One region of the Vibrio sp. 9-16B-A1 genome, then DNA from elsewhere that is predicted to be linked to it. Evidence: predicted binding sites of a transcription regulator. Region 1 holds the regulator's gene; the other holds the start of a gene.
The links. Region 1 encodes PurR, which represses purine synthesis genes. Its sites were predicted from a motif close to TNANGNAAACGTTTNCNTNA; they were not measured.
Positions count from the first base shown of each region.

Region 2: the regulator PurR is predicted to act here: its motif matches at 4,892-4,911, upstream of purL (phosphoribosylformylglycinamidine synthase).

Region 1 covers NZ_JBSDZD010000002.1:213,372-219,703, forward strand. Annotated here, with positions in the region: gene torR (two-component system response regulator TorR) at 1-566, opposite strand, end outside; gene torD (molecular chaperone TorD) at 799-1,446, shown strand; gene purR (HTH-type transcriptional repressor PurR) at 1,753-2,757, shown strand; cyclic di-GMP riboswitch class I at 2,917-3,019, shown strand; gene ACVB80_RS04685 (TfoX/Sxy family DNA transformation protein) at 3,127-3,717, shown strand; gene ACVB80_RS04690 (TVP38/TMEM64 family protein) at 3,936-4,631, shown strand; gene ACVB80_RS04695 (DUF2007 domain-containing protein) at 4,628-4,936, shown strand; gene ACVB80_RS04700 (alpha/beta fold hydrolase) at 4,958-5,758, opposite strand; gene glgA (glycogen synthase GlgA) at 5,916-6,332, opposite strand, start outside.
Region 2 covers NZ_JBSDZD010000001.1:614,191-620,522, forward strand. Annotated here, with positions in the region: gene ACVB80_RS02810 (aminoacyl-histidine dipeptidase) at 1-212, shown strand, start outside; gene ACVB80_RS02815 (DUF3622 domain-containing protein) at 418-723, opposite strand; gene purL (phosphoribosylformylglycinamidine synthase) at 858-4,751, opposite strand; gene mltF (membrane-bound lytic murein transglycosylase MltF) at 5,075-6,332, shown strand, end outside.

The DNA of each region.
Region 1 (6,332 bases):
TTCAGAATACGCTCACGGCTCAGTACTTTATTAGGATGAGACGACAGCGCGACTAACAGCTCATACTCGGCCTTGGTCAGTTTCACCGGCTCACCATTACGGCTCAGCGCGCGGCGCTGAACATCAAAGGTCCACTCACCAAAACGGATAAGCTGTCCGGACTCTTCCTTACGGGTCTCACTTGAGCGGGCCTCAGCCACCAGAGAAATCCGCCACAGCAGGTTTTTCACCCGAACCAGCAGCTCGCGCAACTCAAACGGCTTGGTCACGTAATCATCTGCCCCCATTTCCAGCCCGACAATGCGGTCAATACTGTCGGTACGGCCGGTCACCAGGATAATACCGATATCCGACTGGCTTCTCAGCTCCCGGGTCAGCATCAGCCCATCTTCACTGGGAAGGTTGATATCCAGCATCACCAGATCCACACTGCTGTTTGCCAGCACTTCGCGCATCTGCTCGCCGTTTTCGGCTTCGCTGACGGTATACCCTTCATTTTGAAAGTAACCCGCCAGTTTGCTGCGTGTTACTACATCGTCTTCAACGACCAAAACGTGATAGCTCATCTACACCACTTATATTTCTTCTGATTTCATTATTATTCTATTCACAATCCGTTACATTTCTAGCAAATAGGCTAAAATTAATAGTGTTTCCCGGGTTTTATTGATGCAAGACAAACCGGAGACGACTGTTAACATATTGTCAAAACAACACTTTTTCTTACATAACCCGACCGGATGCTGTTCATATATATGCGATACAATCGCCACATCAATAGTTTACGGAGTACCCGACATGCAAGAGAGCAAGCTGTTTAACGAAAAGCGTGCCGAAATATACTGGTGGCTGTCCAGCCTCTTTGCCAGGGAGATCAATGAAAAAGAGCTGGCGACCTATCACACCCCTGAGATCCGCAGCTTCATCAGCGGCCTGGGTGAAACAGAGCAGCTGAAAGCGTCCACTACCGCCCTGGTTGATGCCCTTAACCGTCTGCAGGACAGAGAAGATGCCATGATCGAACTGGCCGCTGACTTTTGTGGTCTGTTCCTGACCACTGACAAAAACGCCGCCCTGCCCTATGCCTCGATGTACATTGGCAAAAGCGGCCTGCTCAATGATGAGCCTGCCCGGCAGATGGAAGAACTGATGCAGGAAAAAGGCATTTCAATGCAGGAAGGCTTCAACGAACCGGCGGATCACCTGGCCGTTGAGCTCGATTTTTTGGGTAACCTCATCATCCGCTCCAACGAGTGTGAAAAACCGGAGAAGTTCGAAGCATCGCTCCTGGAACAGAAAGCCTTCATTGATGAGTACCTGCTGAGCTGGGTTCCTCAGTTTAAGCAAAAATGTCAGCAGTTTGACGAGTTTGGTTTTTATGCCGCGGTAGCGTCGCTTTTGCATGACTTCCTGATCCTGGACGGACACTACCTGGCGGGCGAATAGGCCTGCCAGACCTTTTTAGCTGGCGTTAAGAAAAATTAATTTGTGTGATGGAAACGCGGCAAAATGACATATTTATGATTGTCAGGTCTCAATTATGAGTCTAGAATTGTGACCGCAAACGATAAAATATGATAAACCATTTGGAAAGCAAGGTAAGCCGCTGTTAGTTAGCGGTTTTTTGTTTTTTAACAGATATGTTTTCAGCCAGGTTCGCTTTTCACGCCAACTTTTCTGACCGCAGTATGGCCTTTTCCCCTGCGGCAGAACTGATAAAAGCGCCCATACGGCAGAAACAGGAACAAATATATGGCCACAATTAAAGATGTTGCGCGTTTAGCTGGGGTGTCCACCACCACAGTCTCGCACGTGATTAACAAAACCCGCTTTGTTGCTGAAGCAACGCAGGAAAAAGTGCTGCAGGCAGTAAAAGAGCTAAACTATGCTCCGAGTGCCGTAGCGCGCAGTCTGAAATGTAATACTACCCGTACTATCGGTATGCTGGTCACCCAGTCAACCAACCCGTTTTTCTCGGAAGTGGTTGATGGTGTGGAAAGCTACTGTTACCGCCAGGGCTACACCCTGATCCTGTGTAATACAGGCGGTATCTACGAAAAGCAGCGCGACTATATCCGCATGCTGGCAGAAAAACGTGTCGACGGCATCCTGGTGATGTGTTCTGACCTGACCGAAGAGCTGCGTGAAATGCTTGATGCTCACGCGGACATCCCTAAAGTTATCATGGACTGGGGCCCTGAAAGTTCAGGTGCCGATAAGATCATCGATAACTCAGAAGAAGGTGGCTACCTGGCGACCAGTTATCTGATCAAAAACGGCCACAAAGACATTATGTGTCTGTCTGGTCAGTTTGAGAAAGCGATCTGTAAAGAGCGTATCGCCGGTTACAAACGCGCAATGGAAGAAGCCGGTCTGCCATTCGAAGAGAAGAACATCATTGAAGGTAACTTCGAATGTGATACTGCTGTCATGGCAGCAGAGCAAATCCTGGCGATGGACAAACGTCCGACCGCTGTGTTCTGCTTCAATGACACCATGGCGCTGGGTCTTATCAGCCGCCTTCAGGAAAAAGGCTTACGCGTCCCTGATGATGTTTCCGTGATCGGTTACGATAACATGGACCTGTCGGCGTACTTCTCGCCACCACTGACGACCATCCACCAGCCTAAACGCCGTGTGGGTAAAACAGCATTCGAGCTGCTGCTGCAGCGCATCAAAGATAAAGAACATGAGCGCCGCGTGTTCGAGATGCAACCTGAGCTGGTTGAACGTAAGTCAGTTAAACGCCTTGGATAAGGCAGCATAATGAAACAAAGCACGCATAACGCGTGCTTTTATTTGGATCAATGTCACACTAAATGCAGACGAGTGTGATGTTAATTCCGCTTTTTCACTATTATTTTTTATATCAGGCTTTCTCCGAAATACGATTTCAAATGAAAACCTGAACTGATGTCACGCACAGGGCAAACCACCTGAAAGGGTGGGACGCAAAGCCACCGGCCTAATCCAGTAACTGAGACGTGTCAGGGACTGGGATGGTAGCGGGGTTGCCGATGGCAAATATGCACACCAGCGCGAGCTCGCGCTATCAGTCATGCATCGATTTGCTCAAATGCTCGGACCTGAATTTAGTGGCGGAACTTCTAAACCGGGACATACAGCATGAACAAACCTACTCTAAAAAACTCGCTGAGACTCTTCGAGAGTCTGGGAACTATTAAATCCCGTTCAATGTTCGGAGGCTTCGGCGTCTTCGCGGACGACGTAATGTTTGCACTGGTGGTTGGCGATACCCTTTTCATCCGCGCTGACAACCAGAAAGCAAAAGATTTCAAACTGGCCGGCTTCGAACCTTACATTTACAAAAAACGCGGCTTCCCCGTGGTCACCAAATACTTCGCCCTGCCAGAGGCAATGTGGCAGACACCGAACATCATCATTGAAGAAGCCACCCACGCACTCGAAATTGCCCGCCAGGAGAAAGAGCAGCAGGCTCAGGCCAAACCTGACCGTCTGAAAGATCTGCCTAATCTTCGCCTTGGTACCGAACGAATGCTTAAAAAAGCCGGTATCTGCAGTGTGGAAGAGCTGCAAAATCAGGGTGCAGCAGGCGCATATAAAGCCATCCAGCAAAGCCATTCAGGCAAAGTGGGCGTAGAACTGTTATGGGCGCTTGAGGGAGCGATCCGCGGCAGTCACTGGTCTGTTATTCCACAGGCCCGGCGTGATGAACTGCTCAGTCAGGTGGGCTAAAAATTTAACGTGAACAAACACCGGCTTGATGCCGGTGTTTTTGGTTGCGCGGTACGTGGTACGTGGTACGTGGTACGTGGTACGTGGTACGTGGTACGTGGTACGTGGTACGCAGTTTACGGGCTTTACCGGCCACCACAATGAAACTCTTTATATCTGAAAGAAATCTCACTGTTTCCCTGTCATAATTCTAAGAGACATAAAAACGGAATATTGAGATGAACAAAAAGGTCGTTATCGGAATCGTACTGTTAGCCGCTATTGTGGGGCTGGGTTATCAGTTTGGTCCCCTGCTGACTCTGGAAAACGCCAAAACGCAGCAGGCGGCGCTGGCGGGCTTTATTGAACAAAACTTTTTGTTAGCCTTTGGTGGCTACTTTCTTTTATACGTTGCGGTGACCGCGCTTTCCATTCCCGGCGCTACCGTGGTTACCCTGCTGGCTGCCGCCCTGTTTGGCTTTACCAACGGCCTGCTGCTGGTCTCTTTCGCCAGCACCCTTGGTGCAACCCTGGCATTTCTCAGCAGCCGCTACCTGCTGCGTGACTGGGTCCAGCAGCGCTTTGGCAGTAAGCTGACCACCATCAATCAGGGCATTGAGCGCGACGGCGCGTTTTATCTCTTCTCCCTGCGGCTTATCCCGGTTTTCCCGTTTTTTCTGATTAATCTGGTGATGGGCCTGACCCCTATCTCTGCCGGCCGTTTCTATCTCATCAGTCAGATAGGCATGCTGCCTGGCACCGCAGTGTACGTCAACGCCGGTACTCAGCTGGCTCAGATAGAATCGCTTTCAGGTATCGCTTCCCCTGCGGTACTGGGCTCATTCGCCCTGCTGGGGATCTTCCCGGTCGCAGTGAAATGGCTGATGGCAAGGTTTCGCAGCGTACCGGACGGCACATCTGAGGGGCGTTCATGAAGCTGTGTCACGCTTCCACACCGCCTGAGGCTCATATCCTGTGTGAGATGCTGAAAACCCATGGCATAGATGCTGAAGTGCGGGGTGAGGGGCTGTTCGGGCTGCAGGGAGAGCTGCCATTCGGCTCAGACAGCGAACCGTATATCTGGCTGTTCAGACCTGAGCAGTTTAAGCAGGCCAGCGGACTGATAGAACAGCACAGAATGAGTAATGTGAATCCGGGGCAACCCTGGCGCTGTCCGGAGTGCCAGGAGGAGATTGAAGCGCAGTTTGGAGTATGCTGGAAGTGCGGCAAGAGTCTTTAAATGTTAGCCTGAGTAGAGAACTCAGGCGTGCTGACGAATAAAATCAATCGAAGTCTGGTTAAACTCATCCGGCTTTTCCACGTTACAGACGTGACCACAGCCAGGAATTTCCACAAGCGTGCTCTCCTGGTGCACTTTCACCATCTCTTTCACCGGCTGGATGAACATGTAATCCCTCTCCCCCATCAGGTACAGGGTTGGAATAGAGAGGTCACGGTCTTTGAAATAGCGCATCAGAGGGTTTACCTCTGCCGCCAGGGTGTACCAGCGTTTAAACTCCTTCTGACACAGCTTCTTCGCTTCGCGGATAAACATGTGCCTCGATTCCCGCTGACTGCGCTGCGGCATCACAATAAACGCGAACAGGCTGTAGAGCCACATATAAGGGATAAAGTGCTTGCTCCAGTCTCCCAGCTTAACCAGCACCTGAGAGCGGGTATTAAAACGGGTAACCGCGCCGCCCAGCACCATGCTTTTCACCCTCTCAGAGGCAATCTCGGCAAGATTACGGACGATAATGGTACCAAGGGACATGCCGACAAAGTGCGCCGACTGGATCTTAAGGTGGTCAAGCACCTTCAGTACGTCCTGCGACACGTCCTTAAACGTATACTCACTGGAGATAATGTCTTTGAGAAGCTGATTTGAATTGGAGCGGCCATGACCGCGCAAATCCACCAGCACCAGATTGAAATGCTGACGATAGGCTTTGATCTGCTTAAACCAGATGGACGAACTGCCGCCCGCCCCGTGGACAAAGACTACCCACTGGTCGCTGGTTGGATGAGGATACGTTCTATGAAATAACAGGTCGGCGGCCATAAAAAGCTTCTGGTGATGAATTAGTAAATAGCATACTTTTTGCAGTGAAGATTAGCACAGAAAAAGTAGTCAAAGTACTCTAACGGTGGCAAAACACCGTAAACAAACGTAAAAAAGCCCCCACTCAGGAGGCTTGAATTACTTAACATGGCAATCATTAATGCTGTTGACCGGTTATTGCTGCGCGATACATCACCAGGTATTCCTCTGCAGCCAGCTCCCAGCTGAAGTCTTTCTTCATCGCATTGAGCTGAACTTTACGCATCGTCTCCGGGCTCTGGAGGCTCAGGATCAGTGCGCGCTGCAGAGTCGCCAGCAGAGCATACGGCTCCGGCTCTTCGAAGCAGAAACCAGTCGCATCTTCCGGATTCTGATCGTAATCGGTCACAGTATCCTTCAGGCCACCAACAGCACGGACAATTGGCAGAGTGCCATAAGCCATGCTGTAGATCTGGTTAAGGCCACAGGCCTCGAACTCAGACGGCATAATGAAGAACTCACTGCCCGCTTCTACGAGGTGCGCCAGGCGGTTGTTGTAGGCTTCAACAAAAGCAAACTTCTCCGGGAAACGCGC
Region 2 (6,332 bases), on a different contig from region 1:
AAGGCATCTACGGGCATAAACCAAACATCATGGTGATCCACGCCGGTCTGGAGTGTGGCCTGTTCAAAGAACCTTACCCGAACATGGACATGGTTTCTTTCGGCCCAACCATCAAGTTCCCTCACTCTCCGGATGAGAAAGTGAAGATCGACACAGTGCAACTGTTCTGGGATCAGATGGTCGCTCTGCTGGAAGCGATTCCGGAGAAATAAGGCTCTGGGCTCTGGGCTCTGGGCTCTGGGCTCTGGGCTCTGGGCTCTGGGCTCAACAAGCAGAGTTTATTACTCTGACCTTACGGTCAAGACATAGCTCAGCTTTTCCACTTCTCTAAGAGCGAGCTCCCCCCAGGGCCAAGCGCCTCGAGCCTAGCGCCTCAAACAAAAAAAGGGTTGGCATCACGCCAACCCTTCTTCTTTTTTACTCTTCGTCTTCCGACTCAGCTTCGCGGGCAGCTTTTGCTTCCGCGGCTTTAGCCGCTGCAGCCAGGGCTGCGGCTTCTCGCTCACTGCGTTTTTCGGCTTTACGATCGTTGCGTTTTGCCTGGTTTGCCACGAACTCTGCCAGAGTTGCTTCAGCCCACTCCATGGCCTTTTCTTCGCTTTCAAAGCCCATTTCGCGCTTTGAAACGATGCTGCGGCGTGAAGTCACCTGACGGGTGATCTCTGCGCACCAGCCGTTTTTCTTTTCAGAAACCTTGATATTAAATTTTTTGCTGTTGGCCATGATATTTTCCACAATGAAGTGCAGATCTCATCACCTGCACAGATTCAAATTCCGGGCGCGCATTAGAGCACATTTTTGGCGATAAAAAAACCGCCGGCTTACGCCAGCGGTTCCGGGGCTAAAAAGAGAGAGAATTAACCCAGGTTCTTACGCGCGTTCTGGAACATACGCATCCACGCACCATTTTCGCCCCAACTGTCCGGGTGCCATGAGTTCGCCACGGTACGGAACACACGCTCCGGGTGAGGCATCATGATGGTCACGCGGCCATCAGCAGTCGTCAGACCGGTGATCGCATTTGGCGAGCCGTTCGGGTTGTTCGGATACTGCTGAGTCGGGTTACCGTGGTTATCCACGTAACGCAGTGCCACCGTACCTGAGTTCTCAATCGCATTCAGGTGCTCACCGTCGCGAACTTCTACGCGGCCTTCACCGTGAGAAACAGCGATAGGCATACGTGAACCTTCCATACCACTGAAGAACACAGAATCAGACTTCTGAACTTCAACCAGGCTGAAGCGTGCTTCAAAACGCTCAGATTCGTTGCGAACAAAGCGTGGCCACAGATCAGCACCCGGGATCAGCTCTTTCAGGTTCGACAGCATCTGACAGCCGTTACATACACCCAGAGAGAAAGTATCTTCACGCTTGAAGAAGCCTTCAAACTGGTCACGTGCCTGTGCATTGAACAGTACTGACTTCGCCCAGCCTTCACCAGCGCCCAGTACGTCACCGTAAGAGAAGCCTCCACAAGCCACCAGGCCGTTGTACTCTTCCAGTACTGCCTGACCGGTCAGGATGTCGCTCATGTGAATATCAACCGCTTCAAAGCCAGCGCGGTCAAACGCCGCTGCCATTTCAACGTGAGAGTTCACGCCCTGCTCACGCAGGATAGCCATCTTAGGCCTGGCGCCGGTTGCGATAAACGGTGCCGCAACGTCTTCGTTAACGTCATAGCTCAGGTTTACGTTCAGGCCCGGGTCAGTGTTGTCTTTCTTGGCTTCAAACTCCTGGTCTGCACACGCAGGGTTGTCACGCAGTGCCTGCATCTTATGGGTCGTTTCCGCCCAGATGGTACGCAGTTCAGTGCGGTTACGCTCAAGAACCACGGTTTCACCAGAGGTGATAACCAGCTCATCTGACGCTTCAACAGAGCCGATAACGTGTGAACACGCTTCCAGGCCGTTCGCAGCCAGTACGGTCTTAACCGCATCCAGGTCTTCGTTCTTAATCTGAACGACAGCACCCAGCTCTTCGTTGAACAGCGCCGCCAGAGCGTCATCACCCAGCGCTTCGATGTTAGCTTTCACGCCACAGTGACCGGCAAATGCCATCTCTGCCAGAGTCACGAACAGACCGCCGTCACCCTTATCATGGTAAGCCACCAGCCTGTCATCACGAACCAGAGTCTGCATCGCGTCAAAGAAACCTTTCAACTGCTCAGCATTGTCCACGTCTGCCGGCTTGTCACCCAGCTGCTTGTAAACCTGCGCCAGTGCGGTAGCGCCCAGACGGTTCTTACCGTTACCAAGATCAACCAGAAGCAGTGAAGTCTCGCCCTTGTCAGTACGCAGCTGAGGCGTCACTGTCTTGCGAACGTCTTCAACGCGGCCAAACGCAGTGATAACCAGAGACAGCGGTGAAGTCACTTCTTTGTCTTCGCCGTTCTCGTTCCACTTAGTCTTCATAGACATTGAATCTTTACCCACAGGGATAGTCAGACCCAGCGCCGGACACAACTCTTCGCCCACCGCTTTAACTGCTTCGTACAGACCCGCGTCTTCACCCGGGTGACCCGCAGGAGACATCCAGTTTGCAGAAAGCTTGATGCGCTTAATGTCACCAATGTCGGAGCCTGCAATGTTGGTCAGGGACTCACCCACAGCCAGACGTGCTGACGCGCCAAAGTCCAGCAGAGCAACCGGAGTACGCTCACCCATAGACATGGCTTCACCGTGGTAAGTATCGTAGCTCGCTGCAGTTACTGCGCAGTTCGCTACCGGCACCTGCCATGGACCTACCATCTGGTCACGTGCAACCAGACCCGTTACCGAACGGTCACCGATGGTGATAAGGAACGTCTTCTCTGCAACGGTTGGCAGACGCAGCACGCGGTCAGCCGCTTCATTCAGCTCAATACCGTCACGGTTGATTGCCGGGCTGTCTACTTTCAGCGTTTTCGCATCACGGTGCATCTTCGGCGGCTTGCCAAGCAGGATATCCATAGGCATATCGATTGGCGTGTTGTCGAAGTGTGAATCTTCCAGAGTCAGGTGACGCTCTTCAGTTGCCTCACCCACTACTGCGTACGGTGCGCGCTCACGCTTACAGATAGCGTCGAACACGTCCATATTTTCAGGAGCAACCGCCATTACATAGCGTTCCTGGGACTCGTTACACCAGATTTCCAGCGGGCTCATGCCCGGCTCATCGTTTGGTACGTCACGCAGCTGGAATTTACCGCCGCGCTCGCCGTCGTCTACCAGCTCAGGCAGTGCGTTAGAGATACCGCCCGCACCCACATCGTGGATAAAGGCGATTGGGTTTTGCTCACCCAGCTGCCAGCAGCGGTCGATCACTTCCTGACAACGGCGCTCCATTTCAGGGTTTTCACGCTGTACGGAAGCAAAGTCCAGATCTTCTGCCGACTGGCCAGAGGCCATAGAAGAAGCCGCACCGCCACCCAGGCCGATGTTCATCGCCGGACCACCCAGTACGATCAGTTTTGCACCAACCGGGATCTCTTTCTTCTGTACGTGCTCGTCACGGATGTTACCCATACCACCAGCGATCATGATTGGCTTGTGGTAACCACGGATCTCTTCACCCGCGTGAGAGGTCACTTTTTCTTCGTAAGTACGGAAGTAACCCAGCAGGTTAGGACGGCCAAACTCGTTGTTAAACGCCGCGCCACCCAGAGGGCCTTCGGTCATGATGTCCAGCGCAGTTACGATACGGCCAGGCTTGCCAAAATCAGTTTCCCATGGCTGCTCGAAGCCAGGAATACGCAGGTTAGACGTGGTGAAACCAACCAGACCCGCTTTAGGCTTGCCACCGATACCGGTCGCGCCTTCGTCACGGATTTCACCACCGCTGCCGGTAGAAGCACCAGGCCATGGCGAGATCGCAGTCGGGTGGTTGTGGGTTTCCACCTTCATCAGAATGTGCGCGTCTTCCTGGTGGTAACCGTACTGACGGCTTTCCGGGTTGGGGAAGAAACGGCCTACTTTAGAGCCTTCCATTACCGCTGCATTATCTTTGTACGCAGACAGAACGTAATCTGGGTGAGTCTCGTAAGTGTTTTTGATCATCTTAAACAGCGATTTTTCCTGGTCTACGCCATCGATAGTCCAGTCCGCGTTGAAGATCTTGTGACGACAGTGCTCCGAGTTCGCCTGAGCAAACATCATCAGCTCGATGTCGTTCGGGTTACGGCCCAGTTTGGTGAAGTTCTCAACCAGGTAGTCGATCTCGTCTTCTGCCAGCGCAAGACCCAAAGAAACGTTCGCTTCCTCCAGTGCTTTGCGGCCACCGGCCAGGATATCTACCTGAGCAACCGGCGCAGGCTCAGCTACAGTAAACAGTGCTGCTGCAGCTTCCAGCTCAGTGAAAACCACTTCCATCATGCGGTCGTGGATAAGCGCTTTCACGGCGTTGGTCTGTTCAGCATTCAAAGGCTGTGAAGATTCGATGTAGTACGCAGTACCACGCTCCAGACGTTTTACTTTGTCCAGACCACAGTTGTGTGCGATGTCGGTAGACTTTGAAGACCACGGAGAGATAGTGCCAGGACGCGGAGTCACCAGCAGTAAAAGACCTTGCGGCTCATGCTCTTCGATAGTCGGGCCGTAAGTCAGCAGCTTTTCAAGTTTGTCGAGCTCAGGCGCGTCAAGGTCAGCGGTCAGGTCAGCAAAGTGCATAAACTCTGCGTAAATACCTGTTACCGGCAGATCTTGCTCGCGGCAAAGTTCCAGTAGTTTGTTAACACGAAACTCAGAAAGAGCTGGGGAGCCACGCAAAATTCTCATGTGCTTAGGTCTCTTATGCAGTTAGTTAAGGTGATATTGGAATAAATTCAGCAGGTTAAGTACAATTTGTAAAACTTATCCCAATTTCACCTCGCTTGTGCGGGCGTATTATAGAGCAAAAATTTTTGTGACGTAACCACAAAAGCAACCGTTTGCGTGTTTTTTTTTAATCGCGGATTTTCCGGTCGCTTTTCACTGTTTTTATTTCTGCTGCTTTGCCCCCCCGGTGGGCTTTGGTATAAAGGCAGGCAGATATGATGTATGAGTGTTGGATTTTGAAGAATTACAGAACCAGAAACGGATGGATTAAAGTAGTCACCATCATGGCCGTAGGCCTTGGTCTGATTGGCTGCCAGATAGAGTCCGATCCGAAAAATGAACTCGAGAAAATTGTCGAGCGCGGCACCCTGCGGGTGGGTACGCTCAACAACCAGCTCTCATACTATATCGGCCCGGACGGGCCAACCGGACTCGACTACGAACTTGCCAAGAAGTTCGCCAATGAGTTAGATGTAAAACTCGAAATGAAACCCGCCTACCGTCTGGCAGAACTTTTTCCTGCGCTGCAGCGTGGCGAGATCGATATGATCGCCGCGGGTCTGAGCCAGACACCGGAGCGGCTGAAAAGCTTCCGCGCCGGTCCGACCTACTACTATGTCAGCCAGCAGGTGGTATACAAGAAAGGCGAGTACCGCCCGCGCAACCTGAAACAGCTGGCCGAAAGAGAGAAAACCCTCACCGTGGTAAAGGGCTCGCACTTTGAGCGCAGCCTTGAACTGCTCAGACAGGAACATCCGGAGCTCAGCTTTGACACGAGTTCAGACTCTGACGTCAACGATCTGCTGCAACAGGTATCGCAGGGAGAGCTGCAGCTGACCATGGCCGATTCGGTGGAACTGTCGCTTGCACAGCGGATCTACCCATCCCTGGCTGTCGCCTTTGAGGTGACCGAAGATCAGCCGACCTCCTGGTTTATGCGACGCTCAGACGATGAAAGCCTGTACGCGCTGCTGATCGAGTATTTCGGTGAAATGAAAGTCTCCGGAAAACTGGACCGGCTGGAAGAGAAATACTTCGGCCACGTTGAAAGCTTTGATTTTGTCGATACCCGCGCCTTTATCCGCGCGCTCGACAGCAAGCTGCCTAAATGGGAACCGCTGTTTAAGAAATACGCCAAAGAGTTCGACTGGCGCCTGATCGCTGCACTGGCTTATCAGGAGTCCCACTGGAATCCGCTCGCCAAATCTCCGACCGGTGTACGCGGTATGATGATGCTGACCCTGCCCACCGCGAAGAGTGTGGGCGTAACTAACCGCCTGGATCCAAAACAGTCAGTGCGTGGTGGCGTTGAGTACCTGCGCCGGATCGTGAAACGGGTGCCGGACTCCATTTCTGAGCACGAGAAGATCTGGTTTGCACTGGCGTCTTATAACGTGGGTTACGGCCACATGATGGATGCGCGCCGCCTGACCAAACGTCAGGGCGGTGACCCGGACTCGTGGGCCGACGTAAAAGACCGTCTGCCACTGCTGAAGAAGAAGAAATACTACAGCACTACCCGTTACGGCTATGCCCGTGGCG